Ancylothrix sp. D3o: one gene and its partner. Each later gene encodes a partner of the first gene's protein in a complex. Links are inferred from orthologs where the notes say so. Each region holds a gene or a part of one and is shown on either strand. Other genes may lie near its edges. The genes, in order: NG798_RS02530 and NG798_RS22605.

Region 1 (11,004 bases):
CAGTCAAGAATTAGCCGCTTTGATGGTAACTTATCCATCAACTCATGGCGTTTTTGAAGCAGAAATCAAGCAAATTTGCGAGATTATTCACCAAAACGGCGGACAAGTTTATATGGATGGGGCAAATATGAATGCACAGGTTGGTTTATGCCGGCCTGGTGATTTTGGGGCGGATGTTTGCCACCTCAATTTACACAAAACTTTCTGCATTCCGCATGGTGGTGGCGGGCCCGGAATGGGGCCCATTGGCGTTGCCGAACATTTGCTGCCTTTTCTACCCGGACATTCAGTGGTGAAATTAGGCGAAAAAGCAAATATTGGGGCTGTTTCTGCGGCACCTTGGGGAAGTGCAAGTATTTTGCCGATATCTTGGATGTATATCGCCATGATGGGGGGAGAGGCGTTAACTCATGCCACTAAAATTGCAATTTTGAATGCAAATTATATGGCTCGCCGGCTGGCAGATTATTACCCTGTTTTGTACAAGGGAAATGGCGGTTTTGTTGCTCACGAGTGTATTTTAGATTTGCGGGGAGTCAAAAAATCTGCCGGAATTGAAGTCGAAGATATTGCGAAACGATTGATGGATTATGGATTTCATGCACCAACGGTTTCTTGGCCGGTTGCCGGTACCGTAATGGTGGAACCAACCGAAAGCGAATCCCTCGAAGAATTGGATCGTTTTTGTGATGCCATGATTGCAATTCGTGAAGAAATTAGCGAGATAGAAAGCGGCACAATTAATGCCGAAAATAACACGCTGAAAAATGCACCCCATACGGCAGAAAGCTTGATGTTTTCTGAGTGGAACCGGCCTTATTCTCGTGAACAAGCAGCCTATCCCGCACCTTGGACGCGAGAATATAAATTCTGGCCGGCTGTAGGACGAATTGATAATGCTTTTGGTGACAGAAATTTTGTTTGCTCTTGTTTGCCAATGGAGGCTTATTCGAGTTAACTAAACCCCTAGACATTGTGGGGCCGGCATCTTGCCGGCCTCCTCTTCAAAAAAGCAAAGTACCGCCTCAAAGACGTAAGGCGCGGAACGTCTCTACATCTGCATTTATCTGCGTAGCGCTACGCGCGGCTACGCCTAACATCTGCGGTTCAAAAAACCCCCCAACAATCGGTGGTATAAACACCTAAATATCGCTAGATTAATCCCCAATAAAACCGGCCTCCTTTCCCTGAAAAACTTTCGCCAACTGCAAAGCATTAAGTTGAGCTTGCGCTTTTTGTAACGACTCACGCCACTCTTTTTCAGGCTCACTATCCGCCACAATACCGGCCCCAACTTGCCCCCAAACCATAGCCTTTTCAGAATTGGCATTTTTGCTATATAAAAGCGTCCGAATAAAAATATTTAAATCCAGGTTTCCCCGCCAGTCTAAATACCCACAGGAACCATAAAACAAATTACGCTTCACCGGCTCCAATTCTTCGATAATTTCCATACAGCGCACCTTCGGACAGCCGGTAATCGTACCCCCCGGAAACACACCCTTAATTAAATCAATTGCATCATAATTTTCTCCCAAAGTCCCCACCACATTACTAACCAAGTGCATCACATGACTGTAACGTTCAATTGTCAAAAACTCATCAACTTTCACAGACCCCCACTCGCAAACTCTGCCAATATCATTACGCTCTAAATCAACTAACATAATATGCTCAGCACGTTCTTTAATATTACTCAGCAACTCTTGCGCTAAAGCCTCATCCTGTGGGGGTGTTGTCCCCCGCGCTCGCGTGCCGGCAATCGGTCGAGTTTGTACTTTATTTCCCCTTAATTCAATTAATCTTTCAGGAGAACAGCTAATAATTGCCCCCCAGGGAGTTTGCCAATAACTTGCAAACGGAGACGGATTAATATGTTGCAAAGCTTGATAAATTGCCCAGCTATCAAAACTCGTTTGCGTCTCAAACCGCAAAGACAAATTTGTTTGAAAAATATCTCCCGCTTGAATATATTTTTTAGCTTGTCGCACCGCCGCTTCATAGTCCGCCTGCGACATTTGAAAAATTGGCTGATCCGCTGTTTCGTCAGGCTTTGATGTTAAGAAGACAGCTTTTTCTTGCACTTCTTCCAGCCGTTTTTCCATAACATCAAGCTCAGCAACCTCGTTCGCCGCTAACCACAACACTTGCTCTTGATGATCCAGCACTGCAAAACATTCGGGCTCGTACCAATACGCCACAGGAAAAGGCAAAGGATCGGCGTTAATTTGGGGTAATTTTTCAATTTCCCAAGCCAAATCATAACCCAACCATCCCAACCACCCACCGGTAAAAGGCAAGTCTGGAGGCAAAATTGATGGCGTTTCCGGGGGGTTTTGAGAAGAGAAAAGCCGGCGTAAAAAAGGCAAAATTTCACCGATGGCCGGTGTCCATACTTGCCACCTCCCGTCAACACAGCGAGGCGAACCGGCACAAATCGAATATCTTGATAACGTGCTTTGATCAGGCGTATTTGGACTTTCTAAAAGTGTGGCTATATTATGGTTTGTAGCATTTAAAAATAAAGCTTGAAAAATTTGTGAACCACTGCGGGAATTTAAAGGCAGTTTTCGCCAGTGCAAAGCCGAAACAGTCTGCCGAATTGATAGCTTTTCATTTAATAAATCACTGCTCAGCATTGCCTTAATTCCTAAACCATGAAAAAAGCTTGTTCTTTTTTGACCAAATCGACCCGCAATGTTAGCCATTGTTGGTTTTATTGCCGACTCAACCCAAAAAAGCCCCTGTACAGCTAATGGTACAGGAGCATAGGGTATTTTACGCTATCCGGTGCCGGTCTGTAGCTCATCTCATTGCTCACACCGGCTCAGCTACTTTTTTATACCCTTAGATAGATTGTCTTAAAAGCTTGTGTTCTGATAATACGAAAAAGCCCAGACTAGGGAGCGCCGGCTTGGCGTCAAATTCGACACTATTTTATAGTGTGCTTAGAACCCCCAAACAGACCAAAGCCCAACTAAGGTAACCAATGTGGCTTCTGGGAACAAACAATAAACACCCCCGTCTTAAAATTTGGGTTTCAGGAAATTTAGATAAGATTTTCTGAAATTCAGCCAAAATCAATGCTCAATAGTCAGTGCCCATTAGACGGAAGATTCCAGACACATTTATAGTCTAAAACTTCCGATCTTAACCGACGCTATACCGCGTCAAGGTACTGTTTTTTTTTGACATTTTTCAGAATTTTGGCGGCGGATAGTTACCTGTTTTATTCGCTAAGATTGAAAAAAATTCCGTAAACTTACTGATGTTTTTTCAATCAAAATCAATTACAACTAAAGAAGGTTGTTTTTGAAATATTTTTCGATTTAGGGTGTAATTAACTAAATGTATTTCCTTTTTTCTTCCAAGCTTTTGCGCCCCCTTTAACACCTCAAATAAGGTGAAGCTAATCTAAATTAGCTAGAAAGGTGTTGCTTAGACAATGGGTAAGCAAAAAAACCATCAATTTTGTTTCCGAAAAAAATCAGTTTGTTTAATTTTTTGCAGAGGATTTTATGGCCACTAACGTAACAACTACTATCGACCCCCTAACTGGCGCTCCCTTGGCAACTGAAACAGAAGTAATTACTACCGAGCCAATCGTCAAAACAGAAGTAATTACTAGCGAGCCAATCGTCAAAACAGAAGTAATTACTACCGAGCCAATCGTCGAAACAGAAACAACTACTACCGAGCCAATCGTCGAAACAGAAGCAAATACTAGCGATATAATCGTCCAACCAGAAGTACCTACTAACGATCTAATCTTTCAAACTCAAGCTATAGACAACATCAACCCCGACGGAAGCACCCCAACGGGAGAGATGACAATCACCAGCACAGCCGCAGAAATGCAAGCAGGCAGCGGCATGAAAGGTGGCAGCGGCAGCGGTATGAAAGGCGGCAGCGGCAGCGGTATGAAAGGCGGCAGCGGCAAAATCAAAATCGACACCGGCAAACCCAACAAAGCCAACAACGACTACGCCATCACCTGCGAACAACCAAAAGTAAAATACTGCCGAGAAAACTACAGCGAATTGCTGGTTGAATTTTACGGAGTCGGTAGCGTAGAGGAACTCAGCGACAGCCAAATTATTGAATATTTGCAAGGAGAAGGCCGGTTTACCACCGTCATCGGCTTACTTGATGTCACCCTTTATAAACTGTCAAACATTGACCTGCAAGAAGCCGGTTTAACAGACGAACAACTCGTTGAACACTTTGTTAATCATGGTCAATTTGAAGAGCGCACTTTTTCCCTCGTTGTTAACCTAGACATTTATCGCCTCCTCAACAAAGATTTGTCTGGGATGACATCCGACAAAGCCCTTGAACACCTAATGAAAAATGGTGTCAAAGAAGGCCGGCCATTGTCACCCTTTATTGACCTTCAATTTTACGTCAAAGAAAATAAAGACCTCGCCGGCATGACCAATGAACAGGCACTCCAACACCTGCTCAATCACGGCTTCGCAGAAAACCGGCGCTTCTCGCAAATTTGCGACATCAACTTTTACCGAGAAAATCACTCGGACTTGGGCAGCATGAGCGCCCAAGAAGCCCTCATACACTTGGTGAAATACGGCTTAGAAGAAGAGCGCCAATTCTCAGCCTTTATTAACCTCACACATTACCGCAAAGTCCACGCAGACCTATCGGGAATGACCGCCTTTGAAGCTCTCCATCACTTCATGGAATATGGCCTCAAAGAAGCGCGTAGTTTTTCTCCATTAATCGACTTCAAAGCCTACATCCAAACTAACGCCCAAACCCTCTTAAGCGTCTTCAACGTTGAGTCTATCGAAAGCCTCGACTTGGCAAAAGTTTTTGAATTTATGACCGGCGCCGGTTTGCAACAAGGTATTTCTCCCTCCACGATTGTCAGCATCGACTTCTTCACCGGCGGCACCGGCACAGACACCATGACCGGCGGCACCGGCACAGACACCATGACCGGCGACAGTGGTAGCATGACCGGCGACAGCGGTAGCATGACCAGCGACAGCGGTAGCATGACCAGCGACAGCGGTAGCATGACCAGCGACAGCGGTAGCATGACCAGCGACAGCGGCACCGACGACACCGGCACCGACGACGGCGGCACCGACGATATCGGCACAGACACCCTGCCTGGTGGTGGCGGCACAGACACCCTGCCCGGTGGCGGCGGCACAGACACCCTGCCTGGTGGTGGCGGCACAGACACCCTGCCTGGTGGTGGCGACGGCGAACCCATACCGCCGGTATCGCAAGCCACTCCCTACATAAACATCGGTTTCGTTATTTCCGCCAACCTAGAAATACTCAAAGCCCAATTCCCCACCCTTGACCTCGAAAACCCGGAAAACCTGACTCAAGAACAACTCGATCAAATTCAAGCTTACGCAGAAGAAGAAGAACTCAATCCTGCACCGTTTGTTGATGTCAGCCACATTGAAAGCAAACTCACAGACAACGGCATTCGTGCCAAACTTATCGAGGCCGGTTTCACCGAAGCAGAAATTGAAAGTTTCACTTCCGAACAAGCCTCCGAAGCCTTACTACAAATAGGTGAAAGTCCGAGTCGGTTAATTAGCTTTGACTTCCTGCTCAAACAAAACCCCGAACTCGAAACAAAATTCACCGTCAACGGCACCGTAGACTACAAAGCCTTATTTGAATTCGTCAACCAAGAAGGCGCAAAAGAAGGCTATAGCCTCTCCGCATTCTTCAAACCCTCCGGCTTCAAAGCCAAGCACAGCAAAGAACTTGCGGATCACCTGAGCGGAAAATTTGGTGTCACAGTAGACAGCCTCAAAGATAGCGCCAAAGTCAGCGACAAACAAGTGCTAGATGCCGCCGATGACTCAGAAGGCCGCATCGTCAATATTGAGTACGGCTTCTATAAATACGCCGTTCAACTTGCCCAATTCTATCAAACAGAACTAGCCCTGCAAGAAAGCGAATTAACCCTTTCTAACAGCGCCAACCTCGTCGTCAAAATCAAAGCCGCCATCACCGCCGGCACCCTCGACATCGCCGCCATAGAAAAATTCATGTTGGTGTCAGCATCCGACAAAGAATTTGGCACTTGCGAGGTCAATTTCAAAGGACTTATCAAAGACGAAACCATCAAGCTCAAACTCAAAGCTCACTTCTTTGGTAGCGAAACCGTCGCTGATACCGAACTAGAAGGACTCAGCGAAAAACAAATCAAAGAATTTCTCAGCGACAAAGCCTTTGAACTCAAACTCGACCTGAGCCAATACGTTGATGTCGGCTTCTTCAAAGCACAATACGCAGTCCAACTCAAAAACTTCTTCAAACTCGACGACACCACTCTGGCCAGCTTCGATGCCAACAAAATCGCCCGCTTTTTCTTAGATGAAAGCAGCGTTGACATTGACCAAAACTGGATCACCAAGAAATACGGCGAACAAACCACCGCAGAAGGCAAGAAAATCAAAGACCTAGACGATAAAGAACTCAAACTTTATGCTCTGGGCGAAGGATTCGGAACAATCAAGCTATCTGGCTTCAAACTTGACGATATCAAAGTCAAACTTTCCTCTGATGCCAACTACGCCACTCTCAAAACCGAGCTATTAGCAGCCTATGGTGCCACAGCCCTCGAAGAAGTTACCGACGGACAAATAACAGCCTTTATTAAAGGCAACGGTCTGAAGAAAGGACTGGTCAAAAAAGTTGAAGACTTCCTAGATGCCGAAGTCATTACCGAGCTCAAAACCCTCTATAAAAACGAACTGGCTGCGGCCTTTGGAATTGATCTCACCACCAATCCCACCGGCGTCGATACCCTCAGCGCCAGCCTTGTTTTTGACTTCAAACATGGCGGTTTCTCGGAATACTTAGACCTCGATTTCTTCAAAGAATTTGCCAAGACATCGAGCTTACTCAATACTGCCGGTGTTGCAGTCGCCACCTTAACCGATGCTGAACTGCTTAACTACGTCTACACCGAACTTGTCAATCAAGCAGATTTCAGTGTTGATAAACTCTCTGCAATTAAGGTAGAAGCCTTTATCGCCGTCCAAGCAAATGCTGACGCACTCAAAGAATTCTTTGGTGTCGAAGATGTCTCGACAATCGATGTCAAAGCAGTGCAAGATTTCATCCTCACGGAAGCCAAAGAACTTGGTTTGACGGTTGATGCTTCGGTGATTGATGTCCAATATATGCGGGCAACATTTGCCGCCGCCATTGCCGCTTCTCTGAACTTAACCGCTGAGCAAGTTGCTACCGATACCACTGCGGTAACAGACCAACAAATTATCGACTGGTGCGGCACAAACTCCGCAAAAGTTGATACTGATTACATCAGCAGCCAAATCGAAGGTTGGATCGAAGGCGGACAATTAACTGCCGCTGAAGTTGCCGGTTTCTTAGCTGTAGATGCTGCAACATTTGACATCACCAAACTCACCGAGAAGCAAATCATTGACTTGAGTTTCAAAGCCGAATTCAAGACATTACTTGAAACCAAGACTCTTGAATTAGATACCTCAGCAATTGATATCGATGCCTTTATTGAGGCGAACGCCATCAAACTTGCTGATTACTATATAGCTTTAGAAGCTGAAGGCACCGATGACGGCGCAGACGATGGCGTAGACGATGGCACCGATGACGGCGCAGACGATGGCCTAGACGATGGCACCGATGACGGCGTAGACGATGGCCTAGACGATGGCACCGATGACGGCGTAGACGATGGCCTAGACGATGGCACCGGCACACCAATGACCGATGAGGAAAAAATCGCCTTCGCCAAAACGCTATCTGTCCAGCAAGTTATCGACTACATGGGTCACGCCTGGGTAACAGAAGGACTCGATGTCACAGAATTTGTAAACGTTGATTATCTGCGAGCAGAATTCGCAGTAGACCTCGCCAAACACTTCGATGTTTCTATCGATATTGTCAAAGACACCACCCAATTTACCGACGAACTTGTTCTCGACTTTACATTAGGTGGCTTGTCCAAATATATCGACAAAGAATACCTTGAAGAAACAAAATCAATCACCGGCGAAGCTGACTGGCAAATTATCAAAGTTGCCTACGACCAAGACTTAAAAGCTGCCGATGTATCAACCTTTGATGTCGAGACTTATTCTAAGACTTTCCTCAAAGAAATCGCTGAAGCTTTGAAGATTCCTTACGGACAACTCAAGAAACTTGACAAAGAAGAAATTGCCAAGATCCAAGAGTTTGCCTTCAGTGAAGAAGGGTTGCAACTTGCAGAAAATGAAGCGGTTCTCGAAACCACCTACAAAACCGATTACTTCCGTAATCAAGAAGAAGTTGCGGCTAACTTCAATGCCGAAAACGCTTACACCGACAAACCCGAAGCTACCCAGGAATACATGGCGCAAGCTGCTGAGGAAGGTTTAGAAACTTCTGAGGTGATTGATCAAGAGTGGTATCGAACTACCTACGCTGATGATCTGGAAACCAACCAAGCAACCATCGATAAAAATGGCGATGCTCAAATTGATGAAGCCGAACTCAATGACTACATCACCGGCGAAGGTTTGGAGAAAGGAAACAACCCCTCTCAAGCTGTTGACTTCCAGAAATATCGCACCGATTATGCACAAGACTTGCTGACAGAATATAGTGCCACATCAATTGATCAAGTAACCTACGAACAAACCCTAAACTTTATGATGACAACAGGGATAGAAAAAGGTTACTCAACCTCAACGAAGATCATGGATCTTGCTCAGTATGAACAGCAGTACGGTGCAGAGATGGCGAAACAGTTAGGCGTGCAAGTAGGTACCGATTTCTCCTACCAGCAAACCTACGAATTTTCTCTCACTATCGGCGTTCAAATTGGCATCAACCCCTACACCACACCCACCGTGTAATGCCAACTCTCTCAATTTTTGAGAGATAATGTAGGGGCACAGGACTAGCTTTAAAAACCCGGTTTCTTCAAGAAACCGGGTTTTTGCCTAAGTTGAATCTAAAATCTAAAATCCTATGAATTGGGAAACCGGAACTAGCCTACAATCTGGAAAATATCTGATCCAAAAAATATTAGGCCAAGGAGGCTTTGGCATCACTTATCTCGCCAAAGAAACTGCTACCGGCTCATTGGTTGCTATCAAAACCCTCAACGAAAAAGTCAGAAAGAGACCGGACTTTATCCAATGTCAGCAAGATTTTTTGAATGAAGCCCTGCGACTGGCAAAATGCTCTCATCCGTATATTGTAGAGGTGCATGAGCTAATTTTTGAAGAGCCGGTTTGGTGTGTAGTGATGGAATATATCAACGGCATTGATGTAGCAAGTTTGATTCAAGAAGAAGGCATTTTATCCGAATTTCAAGCTTTAGTTTATATTGGGCAAATTGCACAAGCTTTAATATTTGTTCATCATCAAGGGATTCTCCACCGCGATGTTAAACCTCTCAATATTTTAATCACCAACAATCGCACAGAAGCTCGATTAATTGATTTTGGCCTTGCTCGTAAATTTACACCGAATTTAACCCAAACTCATACAGAATATACTTCCGAAGGATTTTCGCCGCTCGAACAATATGATAAACGTGCTCTACGCGGTGCCTATACCGATGTTTATGGTTTAGCCGCCACACTTTATGGAATGCTAACCGGCAAAGCACCTAAACCCGCTCTCAAGCGATATCGCAGCTTTTCTCAATATCAAGAAGACCCTTTAGTTCCTCCAAAAAAACTCAATCATTTAATATCTCAACAAGTTAACGATGCCATCCTTAAAGGCATGGCTTTAGAACCTCAAAATCGTCCTAACTCGATTTCAAATTGGTTAAAATTGTTAGACTTAGATATAAAATTTAACCCTAATTATGCAGTTCAAGAAATGCCGGCCCTACCAACAGCAGAATGGAGTTCAGCCACCGGCATAGATTACTCAAAATTACGCGACTTATTAGCAGCCGGCAATTGGCAAGAAGCCGACCGAGAAACCGGCAACCTCATGCTATTAATTTGCGGCAGAGAAAAAGAAGGAAAACTGAATATAGACGACTTGCAAAATTTTCCTCAGCGAGACTTACTAACGCTTGATAATTTGTGGAGAGAATACAGTCTAGGACGGTTCGGGTTTAGCATCCAAGGCAAACTTTGGCAAAAAATTAACGGAAAATATGAAGATTTTTGTAACTTAATTGGATGGCGAAAAAAATTCGCTACCCTGCCTTACAATCAACTCATATTTAATATTACAGCCCCCCAAGGACATTTACCCACATGGGGCCGGCGCGGTCAATTATGGCCTCATTTAGCCGCAAAAATTCTTGATTTGCTCAAGGACGAAGACTAATCACAAATCACTAAACTAAAATGGTAGAAACGCAATCAAAGCTGAGCTATGACACCGGAACCAAACCTTAGAGATTCCAAAACAACCCCCGAACATACCAACGGTGCCACACCCATCACACCATCACCACCGGCACCGCCAGCCCCCCCCGAACCCCCGCAAAATACACAAATTACCCTGACTTCCCAAACCCCCCAAAGCGTTTGGAAAGCCAACCCCATCTATGTTGTGATCGCGGCACTTGCCACTATGGGTGCCGGTTTACTGCTAAATAACAGCTTAATAGGAATCGCCGGCGCTTTCATTACACTTGTCGTTTCTCTATTAATTCTGTTGCCTTGGTTTATCTCTTTTTTAGATACCTATATACCCCTAGTAGATCGCCTCAGAATTTTTGCCGCTTTGGCTATTATCTCTGCTCTTTTAGGCTTATTTAGATTTTTTGGAATCTACAAAAAGCTGACAATTTTGGCAAATCAAATTCACTGGGATGCCTTTGGAAGCTTAGCAGAATGGACAGGAGCAGTAGGGCAAATTTTTATTGCAATTTTAGCCGTTTATATTGCTTGGCAACAATACGTTATTTCCCGCGACCTCACCTTAGAACAAAACCGCCTCACCAGCCAACAAAATATCCTCACCCAACAGCAAACAATTGATGCCTATTTTCAAGGCATTTCTGATTTA
Region 2 (10,759 bases), on another replicon or contig:
TAACATCTTTCTCTTGTGCAAGTGTTTTTACCTGCTCAAATAAGTCATCACCCAGGGAAATTGAATGGTTCTTTTTTTTGTACATAGTTGTTTGATTAGGGGAATATATCTATTATGACATTAAATGGTAATTTTGATGAAAGAAGGCTAATTATTAATATGATTGGCGAGTTGAATTTTTGTTGTTTAGAGCGGATTAAGAAAGCTATTGAAGTGGAAATTTTGTTGCGTCAGGAGACGGAAGATTTACCGCCGTCACTGCGTATTGATGGCTAAAAAAAGCTGGTGTTAGACACCAGCTAGACTTGATTTAGTTTGATTTAGTAAGACAAAACTGGTATTTCAATCGTTTTGAGAAACTGGCTGTCTGCCAGCTTTTGTCTCACTCTTTCAACAGTTTGAACATGAAACGTCTCTTCTCCACACCTTTCGCAAACGTGAGCGGGCAAGTTTTCTACTAAAATCATTTTCCCGTCAATATTAAAGATGTGGTCAATGATTTTTTCTGAGATTTCGGTTGAGCCGCAAACGTGACATTGGTTCATAAATTCCTCCTTGAATAGTTATCGCTCCATTCATCCGAGTTGGGCTGATAAAGGGTGATTACCTTTAAAGTACCTAATCGGCGAGATACTTGGATATGTAAAGGTCGGCTGGTACTGGTGAACCCTAGAATTAAACAACTCGGAGAGTATTTGTCATTAGGATAGTCCTCGATAATGACGACATTCTCCCCTGCTTCCTGCATCTCTTTTAAAGAGATGTTCCGGGCTAAGGCTCGCTGGAAAGCGTGGGCGCTCATCTCAAAATCACCGCTCTGTAGATCCACCCGTATTTGTTCAATGGTTTTCATTCGCCAGAAGGGTGTTAATAAGATTCACTTCACTATGCCAGCGGAATGAACCAGGGCGGGGGATGTCGTCGGGGTCGGATTCGTAAATGTAGCACCAGGTTTCGTCAACAACTTGATAGCTTTCAATCAACCCCCAATTAAGTAATCATTCGGCACCGGCTGGTGTGAGTTTAGCTAAAGTTTCACCGGCTACGATGAAGCCTTTACGGTGAAGCCTGTTAGCAGTCTGCCGGTGCATGAATTTGTCACTTTTGCCGATAGGTTTGCCGACGGGGATAAGATAGCATTCGCCACCGAGAAAGGTTTTGAGGGCGGTTTCCTCTGCCGGCGTGAGTTCAATTAATGGAGGTTTCACAGAACACTTCCCCAGGACTGCAAGTCTTCTTCGGCAACCGGCGCGCGCAAAGGTATTAAGTACATTTCGCGGGGCATCTCGAAGAAATGCACGACGTAGACTCAACCATGAAAGGTGAAGTCAATATCGCTGCCGTGTTGATGAGCATTTACATCTCGGTCATTCCACCACATCCCGATGATGATGCCTTGGTTGTAGACGGTAACGCCGTTATCGGGGCTGAGACAATACGCCTCAAACGCTGATCGGGTTCAAGTTTGCCCTGTGATAGCCTCTAAGTCTCAAGGTAGGATTTTAAGGCAAACTTAAGGCACGAGCAAAGAGTGCCGCTCCATTGAAGCATAACCGATTACCCGCACTCGAATGACTCAAAACAATTCAGCCTATCCCAACAGCTTAGACGCATTAGTAACACTGCGAGGTTTTGCCTGCTTAATGGTATTAATCGCTCACAGCGCCGCACCCAGAGAAACCTTATTCTTAGCCGGCTGGGATCTCTCATGGTTACTCTTTAGTGCCGGTGGCGTAGCAGTGCGAATCTTCTTCTGCCTTTCTGGATACCTGATGGGCAAACTTTTTTACACCCAAAAATACACCCTAAATCAAACCGGCATTCTTCACTTCTTCGCCAACCGTGCCCTGCGGGTTTTCCCCCTTTATTATTTTGCCGTCATTGTTCTAAGCTTATTCCTTTACCCCCATATATTCCACCCCCAAAACCTGCAATATTTATTTCGCTTGCTAACCTTCACCTACAATCAAACCTTGCCGGTTGCCTTCAATGGCGCTTTGTGGTCAATTTCTACAGAAGTTCAATTTTATCTCACCGTTCCCTTTATTTTTGCCCTCCTCAACAAACGCTTACTCAAACCAAAATCAATCTTACAACTCAGCCTACTCTTACTCTCAACCTCCATAATTATCCGTTACTTTGGCTGGCAAGAAATTGTTGCCAGAGTTCCCACCTTTCCCCAGCAATTAGGAGAATTTGCCCAACATTATTACACCCCTCTCATAATGAACCTTGATTCATTTTTGTGTGGATTTTTACTCAACCCTTTGATTTTATCTCAGCCCCTCCTACCCAAACATTCCCTCCTTACAAAAGCAAAACAAAGCTTGCCTGACTGGATTTCCCCACACAGCCACAAAACAAAATCAGCCGCTTTTCTCCTCATAATAGGCTTATATTTACTCACAGCCTTTGTCAAATATTACAACCAACCGATTCTCTTAATTCTCGGCCCCGCCGTCAGTTCAATTATTACTTGTTGGTTTATTTTCGCCTTTGAATCTGGCAAACAATATCAACAATCTTCTAAAAATGAAAAACTAACTTGGCAAGCCTGCCGGCGTAACCCCATCAGACTTTTAGAAATCTTTGGAGTATTATCTTATGGAATGTATGTATGGCATTTACCCCTGATAGTTGCCTTTACCCCCATCTTCAATTCTCCCAACCTTCTCCAAGCCTATTTTCAACGACTAATAGCCACAATAATCACCTCAATGCTGATAGCAACCCTAACTTATTTCTGCATAGAAATCCCAGCGGGCCGGTTTAAACTCAAAAGGAGGTTGGGTTGTTAGCGAAGCGACGCAAAGCGCGTTGCAACCAAACCCAACACCAACCCAAAAATGCCCTTAAAACCGATAACTCAACACCGAAATAACCGGCCCAGATTGGGGTAAATCCGCCGCAGAAATGGTCATAGAATCGCTATTAACTTGCCGAACCGAAGAAGAACCAACCAAACTTAAAAACTCATCTACAGCGACAATATCACAAGCATTTGCATCAGCCGCCGCCGTCCGATAATGGGTAGGAATAACCATTTTGGGATTCAGCGTTCGCACAGCCTGCAAAGCCTCCTGGGGATTATAAGCCTTTGGCCCACCACCAACCGGCAACAACAATAAATCAGGCCGGCCCATCAAAATCTGTTGCTCAATTGCTATCGGCGCCGCCGCGCCCCCCAAATGGACAATATTCACCCCCCCTTGAGTCCACTTCCAAGCCACATTAAACCCAAACCGGCGCCCACCTTCGCGGTCATGCGCTAATTGCAGACCTTGAATTTGCTTCCCCTCTAACTGATAAACCCCCGGTTCATAAAGCAAACGAGGATTTCCTGGCAAACCATCTGTAGCACCCTCATCGAGTAACTGCGAACTAATCAACACCAAATTTGCCTCAACTTTTGGGGATCGGTAGCCCGCCGTACAACCCCCAGGCCGAAACGGATTCACCAAAACCCGTTGACCATCCCCGGAAAATAAAAAACAAGTATGACCCAACCATTGCACAGAAAGCGCTCCTCCGGTTTGGGCCATACCACGCTGCCAGCTTGAACTCAAACCCGCTGCTAAACTTGCTAAAAATCCCGTTCCCGCATAGCGGATTAATTTTCTACGTTTCATCATTATTTTGTCAGTTTTCAATTGGTAGGGTGGGCTATACCCACCGGCGGACTATTGACTCCTGACCAATAATAATTTAAAGCCGTTCCAGAAAATTTCTTAACAATTGCTTGCCTGCATCTGTGAGGATACTTTCCGGGTGAAATTGTACACCTTCAATATGGGGATAATCACGATGTCGCACCCCCATAATCGTGCCATCATCTACCCATGCCGTAATTTCCAACACCTCTGGACAAGTATCACGCTCAATAACCAAACTGTGATAGCGTGTAGCGGTAAAAGGCGATTCAATACCTTTAAAAACTCCCGTGCCGGTGTGGTGAATTTGGGAAGTTTTGCCGTGCATCAATTCCGGTGCTCTCACCACATTGCCGCCAAAAACTTGACCAATACTTTGATGCCCCAAACAAACACCAAAAACCGGAATATTTGGCCCTAACTCTCGAATTAAATCCAAAGAAACCCCGGCATCTTCTGGCCGGCCTGGGCCCGGAGAAATCACAACTCCAGCGGCACCAGAGGAGCGAATTTCATCAAGAGTAATTTGGTCATTGCGGTAGACGCGAATTTCCTCAGCCACCGCTAACTCTTGACCAAGTTCGCCTAAATACTGAACCAAATTATAAGTAAAACTATCGTAATTATCAATGACAATAATCAAAATCTGCACTCCTTTTTTTGGGTAATTATGAATTGTAAATGTTTAACAATCACCAATGACCAAAAATTACTTAACCGGCAATCCTTGGATAAACAGAAGCAGAGGCGGCAGCAAAATTGACCCGGCCACCAAAATTGCCGCAAAAGCGGAAACTAAAACTGCTCCTGCGGCACAATCTTTAGCAATTTTAGCGAGTTCGTGGTACGACTGCTGGACAGCCAAATCAACAACCGACTCCAAAGCAGTATTAATTAATTCCATTGCCAATACCGCGCCAATTGTCAAGCCTATCACCGCCATTTCTACATGACTTCGCTGTAAAAAAAACCCTAACCCTATCGCCACACTGCCCAACAAAACATGAATGCGAAAATTGCGTTGAGTGCGGAAAGCATAAACCAAGCCGGCCCAAGCATATTTAAAACTAATCCATAAATTGGGGGCTACTTGCCAAGAACAATCGCGTTTAGTTTTCACCGGCCCAGCGGAGCCATTTTGTTGAGCAGGAGTAGAACTATCTGACGACACCGGCAACAAATTGGGGGGAGAGGAATTTTGACCGGCAGATTTTGGTTTAGAGGGCGGGTTCGGGGGTATATTCGACTTCATAAGCGGCTTTATGATGGATGCCTAAAGGCGGGTAATTAAGGGAACAGATGCTCCGGGGCTTTTTTACTCAACATTTATAACCTATGGGCTGATCAGACCTATCATTTCCAATAAAAGTGCTTGTTGGTTTAACATTTCACTCAAACTGTCTTCATCGGGGTGATCCCAGCCCAACAAATGCAGCAAGCCGTGAGATGCCAGCCATGCAAGTTCAAATTCCAAAGAATGACCGCGTTCGCTGGCTTGGCGGGTGGCTGTATCGACAGAAATCACGATATCCCCTAAATATACTGGCATTTCTGGGGGTGCCGGTGCGAAGTCTTCGACCTCTAAAGCTGCAAAGGCTAAAACATCGGTTGGCTTATCTTGAAAGCGATACTGAGCATTGAGGGCTTGTATTTCGTGATCATCTGTGAGGCGGAGGCTAAGTTCATAGCCTGGTGCCGGTGGGAGATCCTCCTGCAAAAATTCTAGCCAACGCTCAATCCAATTTTGCCAAGATTCAAGGCTGATCTGTGCAGTGGCAAAGCCTTCAAGCAGCTTATTTTCAGCGTACAAATCTTGTATATCTACCTCTACCGGCACCATTAAATCTGCCATAGCTGCTGTTTTCCTAATGCGTTAAATAGGCCAAACCCACCAACACCGCCAGCAGACCGGCTGTTGTCAGAAAAAAATGTTTGAGGGAGGTTGCCCGCTTGCGTACCATATTTCGCATTGCCAGCTTAACGTAACTGGGTTGCGGTTCTGTTTTGGTATCTGTGGGGGTGTTTTCAGCCGGTGGAACTGAAATAGGAGTTTGGGAGGAAAAATCACTCATAGCAATACAATGGGGGAAATGCGTTAATTTATGCGCGGGGTTTTTGTACCGCAAACATTCTTAACATAACACCTAAAATTTTACTTTCTTTGTCGCTTTATGCCGCAAGTTCTTGACCGACTAAATTAGCCACAGGAGAAAAAACTATGAGTTTTACAAAAATATTGGTTGCCCTTGACCGCTCATCCCAAGCACCGGCAGTCTTTGAAAGAGCCTTGAATATCGCTCAAAAAGACAATGCGAGTTTGTTGGTGTTTCACTGTTTGAGTTGGCAAAAAGAAGGCGAAATTGCGCCGCTGATGGGTACTGGGATGGGTCTTGATCCGGCCAGTTCGCGGATGGTGCGCTCAATGCAGCAGGAAGTGATAGACCACGAATCAAACCAAGTGCGTGAATGGTTGCAAAGTTATTCGGATAAAGCGTCTCAAGGCGGGGTTTCCGCAGAGTTTCATTACAAAGTGGGGGAAACTTCGGCGAGTATTTGCGATATGGCTCATAGCTGGGGGGCTGATTTAATTGTGATGGGCCGGCGGGGTCTTAGGGGGATTAGTGAAATTTTGATGGGGAGTGTGAGTAACCAGGTGGTTCATAATGCCGGTTGTTCGGTGTTGATTGTCCAGGGAAACTCAGCTTGAAGGGGATGGGGGGATGGGGGAATGGGGGCGCTCATGTTGCCTGCTCCACGGTGGGGCAGGCAACATGAGCGCCTCCCCACTTCCTCACCACCCCACCACCAAAAAAAAATTCCCCCCTTCCCTGGTAAGAAAGGAGGGCTGGGGGGTGAGAGTTTTTATTTACAGGTCGCCGCCGCGAGCAGCCAGCAAAAGGATCACCACCGGCCCAGACAACCCAATCAACGCGACAAAGGCGAGTTGCACCAGGGGCTCCCAGTTGACATTCCCTAAATTTGATAAAAAGTCCATTTTTCCTCCCGACTGAACCCAACTTTGTTGGTGACTTAGCTTAAAAAAATCCGTAATTGATTTTACCTGGTTAGTTCTCATTTTTTTTATGTTAGTTTACAAAACTCTATAAAACGCAATCTGAAATGGCCCCTTACACCTGCTAATCTCAAGAAGCCCGATCTGCGTGAAGCGCGAATTTTAATGATGGCCACTTGGCTTTGTGTGAAGCAGTGCGGGGCGTGTTGTTATCTCGATCCCAGCGAACGCCCTGACCTTGATGAGTATTTATCCCCTGACGAACTCCAGGTTTATTTAAGTTTGGTGGGGGAAAATGGCTGGTGTGTTAACTTTGATGCTGCAACACGAGAGTGCCGCATTTATGATACCCGGCCTCGGTTTTGCCGTGTAGAAACGGATGTGTTTAAAGAGTTATACGATGTGCCGCCAGAGGAGTTAAATGAGTTTGCGATTGACTGTTGCCGTGAACACATCGGCGATATGTATGGTGAGCAAAGTTTGGAAATGATTCGATTTAACTCTGCGGTGGGAATTGGCAATTGAGTAGGGGCGGGTTCCCTGGCCTATCTGTGCTGTAGATTATGGTTCTGGGTAAACTCGCCCTTACTTGTCGGACGATTTGCGGTTAGGTTGTCTTGACTGGCTTGATTTTTGGCTCTTTTATGAGAAAATGAAAGAAATATGAAAAGTTACCAGTGAGCCAAATGTCTGTAAATCTCTTGTCGGCATCAAAGTCTGAGGTTACGGAACTCGAAGCCTCTCAACGGTCAAGCGAGGTGGTATTTGAGGAATATTCTTACACACCCGAAATCATTGATGTGCCAGCCGAGCAGAAAAATTCTCAGCAGGTATTGGCTGACAAGAAGTTGCCGGTGTCTGTGTTTGGCTCTACGTTTTTAACGATTTTTTTGGCGGAACTTGGCGATAAAACTCAGGTGACAACGCTTTTGATGAGTGCTGAGTCTCATGCGCCTTGGATGGTTTTTGCCGGTGCGGGTACGGCTTTGGTGGCTACGAGTTTGATAGGGGTTTTGTTGGGTCAATGGTTGGCTAAATGGGTTTCTCCGAAAACTCTGGAAACTGGTGCGGGTATTACGATGCTGATTATTTCTGCTCTGGTTTTTGTGGATGTTTTGAGTTAGTTGTTATTCCTGCTTTGTTCTTAACAATACGGATGACTCTTGACGTTTGATAAATCACAAATGACTATTGACGAATAAAAAAATTATGGACTGGCAACTTATTGGTTTAAGTTTTATTACTGTTTTTCTCTCGGAGTTGGGAGATAAAAGTCAAATTGCGGCGATAGCAATTAGTGGGAGTTCTAAGTCTCCGAGGGCTGTTTTTTTGGGGACTGCTGGTGCTTTGTTGTTGGCGAGTTTTTTGGGGGTTTTGCTGGGGGAAAGTGTGGCTCAATTGTTCCCGGCTCGTTTTGTTAAACTTTGCGCGGCGGTTGGTTTTGCGGTGATGGGGGTGCGTTTGTTGTGGTTTCGCAATGCGGCTGAGGAGGGGGTTTCTTCTGTTGAAGATGGTGGTGAGCCTTTGGTTTAATTTAAAATGTCAAAACCCCGGTTTCTAAGAGGAAACTGGGGTTTTTTTTGTAGATGCTTGAGGACGCGCTTGGTTTGCAATAATTTAGGCTTTGCGTAAACCGAGGTTAAGTAGGGCACCGCCTGCGATGATTTTTAGTAGCTCTAATGTCCAGTAGCTTTGGTGCATTAAATTCATTCCCGTTGGTACGGTGGCGGGTTCAAATAAGTTTAACTGCATTCCCATTCCGCTCATGGTGGGGGTGAGGGCGTAGGTGTCGATTAAGGTTATGGTGAGCAGGAGCAGGGATATAATGATTGCTGGATTGCCCCAATTGCTGCGGAAAGTTTGAGTATTTTTTACTACTAAACAGCCGGTGATAATTAAGGCTGCACACAATAATTCGATGCGGTTAAATATCCAGAAAATTGAATATCCTGCTGTGGCAAAGCTTGGTTGTGCCATCATGCCGGCGGCAAATAAGCTGGGCATAATGACGAAATCGACGATAAAGCTAGCACTGAGCCAGAAGGCTAGGGCATATATAACGACGGCTTGCCATTGGTTTTGTTTTGAGTCTACTTGTGAAAAGGCTGTCATTTTTTTATCCTCTTTTTGCCTTGTCTTTACTTTAGCAAATGTCTGCTGTAATAAATATGAAATATTTTTAAGTTTTTGCCATAAAAACTTTATAATTTGGGTGGTGAAATCTCTACAGGGGGAAATGCAAAGTTTTGTTGCTTTTGGCGAAATTTAAGTAAAGAAAATGCTATAAGTGAGGCGAAATTGCCGTTCGTATTGAGCGGGAGGCGATGAGTTTGAATGCTCTGCAATTGAAAGGCAGCTTTTTAGGTTTTACGCTGAGTGTTCCAGCGGATGCCGGTGAGGCTCTGCAACGGGTGACGATTGCTCAAGGGGAAGGCGCGGAAAGAATTCGCTATGATTTGGAGGATACGCGGGCTTTTCGGGGGAGGCGGGATGATTTGGGGCGGGAATTGCGTTTAGGAAAGGCTACAGAGGAGGGGGAGGCTGGTAGTGTTTCGGTGGTGTTCTCAGAGCCGGTGGAGCCTGGTAATATGGTGACGATTGCTTTGCGGCCTTACCAAAATCCGCGTTATGAGGGGGTTTATTTGTTTGGGGTGACGGCGTTTCCAAAGGGTGAAAAGGCTTTTGGTCAGTTTTTGGGTTTTGGCCGGTTTCATTTTTATAGTGCGGTTGATGCTGGGTTTTGGTAATTTGTTAATTGTCAGAGCAGTAATTATTAATTTCTAAGGCACAGTAAGCAATCATCAGTTTTTAATTATGAAGGCAGTTATTTTGTTATCGGGTGGTTTGGATTCTTCGACGGTTTTGTATCAAGCAAAAGCTGATGGTTGTGAGTGTTATGCGATTTCTTTTGATTATCAACAACGTCACCGGCGGGAGTTGAATTCGGCGCGGTTTGTTGCTGAAAAGGCGGGGGTTTTGGCGCATCAAGTTGTGAGTTTTGATTTGCGGTTGTGGGGTGGTTCGGCGCTGACGGATGATAAAATAGATGTGCCGGTGGAGCGGTCTTTGGGGGAGATGTCGGCGAAGATTCCGGTGACTTATGTGCCGGCTCGTAATACAATTTTTTTAAGTTTTGCTTTGGCTTATGCGGAGACAATTGGGGCCAAAAAAGTTTATATTGGGGTGAATGCTTTGGATTATTCGGGTTATCCTGATTGCCGGCCTGATTATATTGAGGCTATGCAGGAGGTGTTTCGTTTGGGTACGAAAGAAGGTAGGGAAGGGGAGAAAATTGAGATTGTTGCGCCTTTGATTGATTTGAAAAAAACTGAGATTATTGAGTTAGGAAATAAGTTAGGGGTGCCTTGGGAAAAAACGTGGTCTTGTTATGCGGGGGATGATGTGGCGTGTGGGGTTTGTGATTCTTGCTCTTTGCGTTTGGCGGCTTTTGATGAGTTGGGTTTGAATGATCCTTTGCCTTATGCGAGAGTTGGGTAAGAGGGGCAGCAGGCCCAGGCTTTTTGGGGGGAAGGGTGAGGTTTGAGGGGGCCGGTGTAAAGAATGGTTAAGATGATTTGGCCCCAATTTTATTTGGGACTATTGGTAGAAGATATTGTTTGGGTGAATTGAGGAATAATGTTTTTAGAGAGAAGTTTTTTTGATGAGGGGGGGAGGTAATAGGTGCCAGCTAAGGTGCAAATGGTGTAAAAAATTGGACAATCAACCGAAAGCTAGGTTTCCACATCGCCCAAGATTCTCCCTGAAACAGCCTCATCAAAAAAGAGGGCTGGGTGGAATTTGTGTTACAAAAGAATTAATAAGCTCGGCGAGTTTTGGTTCAGGGGACGATAGATCAGTTTTGATGCTGCTTTCTCAAAGAGATTAATGTTAAGGGTGGAATTATGCAATTAAAAGAAGTTAAAAAATTATCTGAAGTTATACAAATTGCTATTAGTGCTACGTTTACAGCCGAGTTAGTTGAAGAATCTCTGGCGTTTTGGATGCGGGCGCTTGATTTGGGTTGCAAAATTGCGTTTGCTCCTTATAATCAAGTTTTCCAGCAACTTCTTGATCCGTCAAGTGTGTTGTTACAAAA

The links.
Region 2: the proteins of NG798_RS02530 (region 1) and NG798_RS22605 are in contact, whole or in part, in a solved structure (PDB 8RP0), measured with the Escherichia coli proteins. The link is inferred for Ancylothrix sp. D3o from one-to-one orthologs.

The regions. Positions count from the first base shown.
Region 1 is NZ_JAMXEX010000001.1:591,461-602,464, forward strand. Bases 434-3,380 are described here. They hold NG798_RS02530 (anthranilate synthase component I), read right to left. Parts: upstream 2,709-3,380; coding sequence 1,158-2,708; downstream 434-1,157. Other genes in these bases: gcvP (aminomethyl-transferring glycine dehydrogenase), read left to right, coding at 434-958. In the rest of the region: more of gcvP, read left to right, coding at 1-433; NG798_RS02535 (hypothetical protein), read left to right, coding at 3,519-8,876; NG798_RS02540 (serine/threonine-protein kinase), read left to right, coding at 8,992-10,317; NG798_RS02545 (pentapeptide repeat-containing protein), read left to right, coding at 10,366-11,004. UniProt on the Escherichia coli protein: Part of a heterodimeric complex that catalyzes the two-step biosynthesis of 4-amino-4-deoxychorismate (ADC), a precursor of p-aminobenzoate (PABA) and tetrahydrofolate.
Region 2 is NZ_JAMXEX010000020.1:1,602-12,360, forward strand. The notes cover bases 2,500-5,201. They hold NG798_RS22605 (aminodeoxychorismate/anthranilate synthase component II), read right to left. Parts: upstream 4,294-5,201; coding sequence 3,706-4,293; downstream 2,500-3,705. Other genes in these bases: NG798_RS22595 (acyltransferase), read left to right, coding at 2,500-2,798; NG798_RS22600 (MBL fold metallo-hydrolase), read right to left, coding at 2,853-3,629; NG798_RS22610 (diacylglycerol kinase family protein), read right to left, coding at 4,360-4,902; ybeY (rRNA maturation RNase YbeY), read right to left, coding at 4,984-5,201. In the rest of the region: NG798_RS28235 (ribbon-helix-helix domain-containing protein), read right to left, coding at 1-85; NG798_RS22575 (hypothetical protein), read left to right, coding at 115-276; NG798_RS22580 (YgiT-type zinc finger protein), read right to left, coding at 321-545; NG798_RS22585 (DUF4258 domain-containing protein), read right to left, coding at 542-853; NG798_RS22590 (hypothetical protein), read right to left, coding at 999-1,208; more of NG798_RS22595, read left to right, coding at 1,572-2,499; more of ybeY, read right to left, coding at 5,202-5,502; NG798_RS22620 (DUF3285 domain-containing protein), read right to left, coding at 5,516-5,722; NG798_RS22625 (universal stress protein), read left to right, coding at 5,869-6,357; psb30 (photosystem II reaction center protein Ycf12/Psb30), read right to left, coding at 6,517-6,645; NG798_RS22635 (YkgJ family cysteine cluster protein), read left to right, coding at 6,832-7,188; NG798_RS22640 (TMEM165/GDT1 family protein), read left to right, coding at 7,350-7,787; NG798_RS22645 (TMEM165/GDT1 family protein), read left to right, coding at 7,873-8,196; NG798_RS22650 (DUF4149 domain-containing protein), read right to left, coding at 8,281-8,775; NG798_RS22655 (DUF2808 domain-containing protein), read left to right, coding at 8,988-9,410; 7-cyano-7-deazaguanine synthase QueC, read left to right, coding at 9,478-10,161; NG798_RS22665 (HAD family hydrolase), read left to right, coding at 10,566-10,759. UniProt on the Escherichia coli protein: Part of a heterodimeric complex that catalyzes the two-step biosynthesis of 4-amino-4-deoxychorismate (ADC), a precursor of p-aminobenzoate (PABA) and tetrahydrofolate.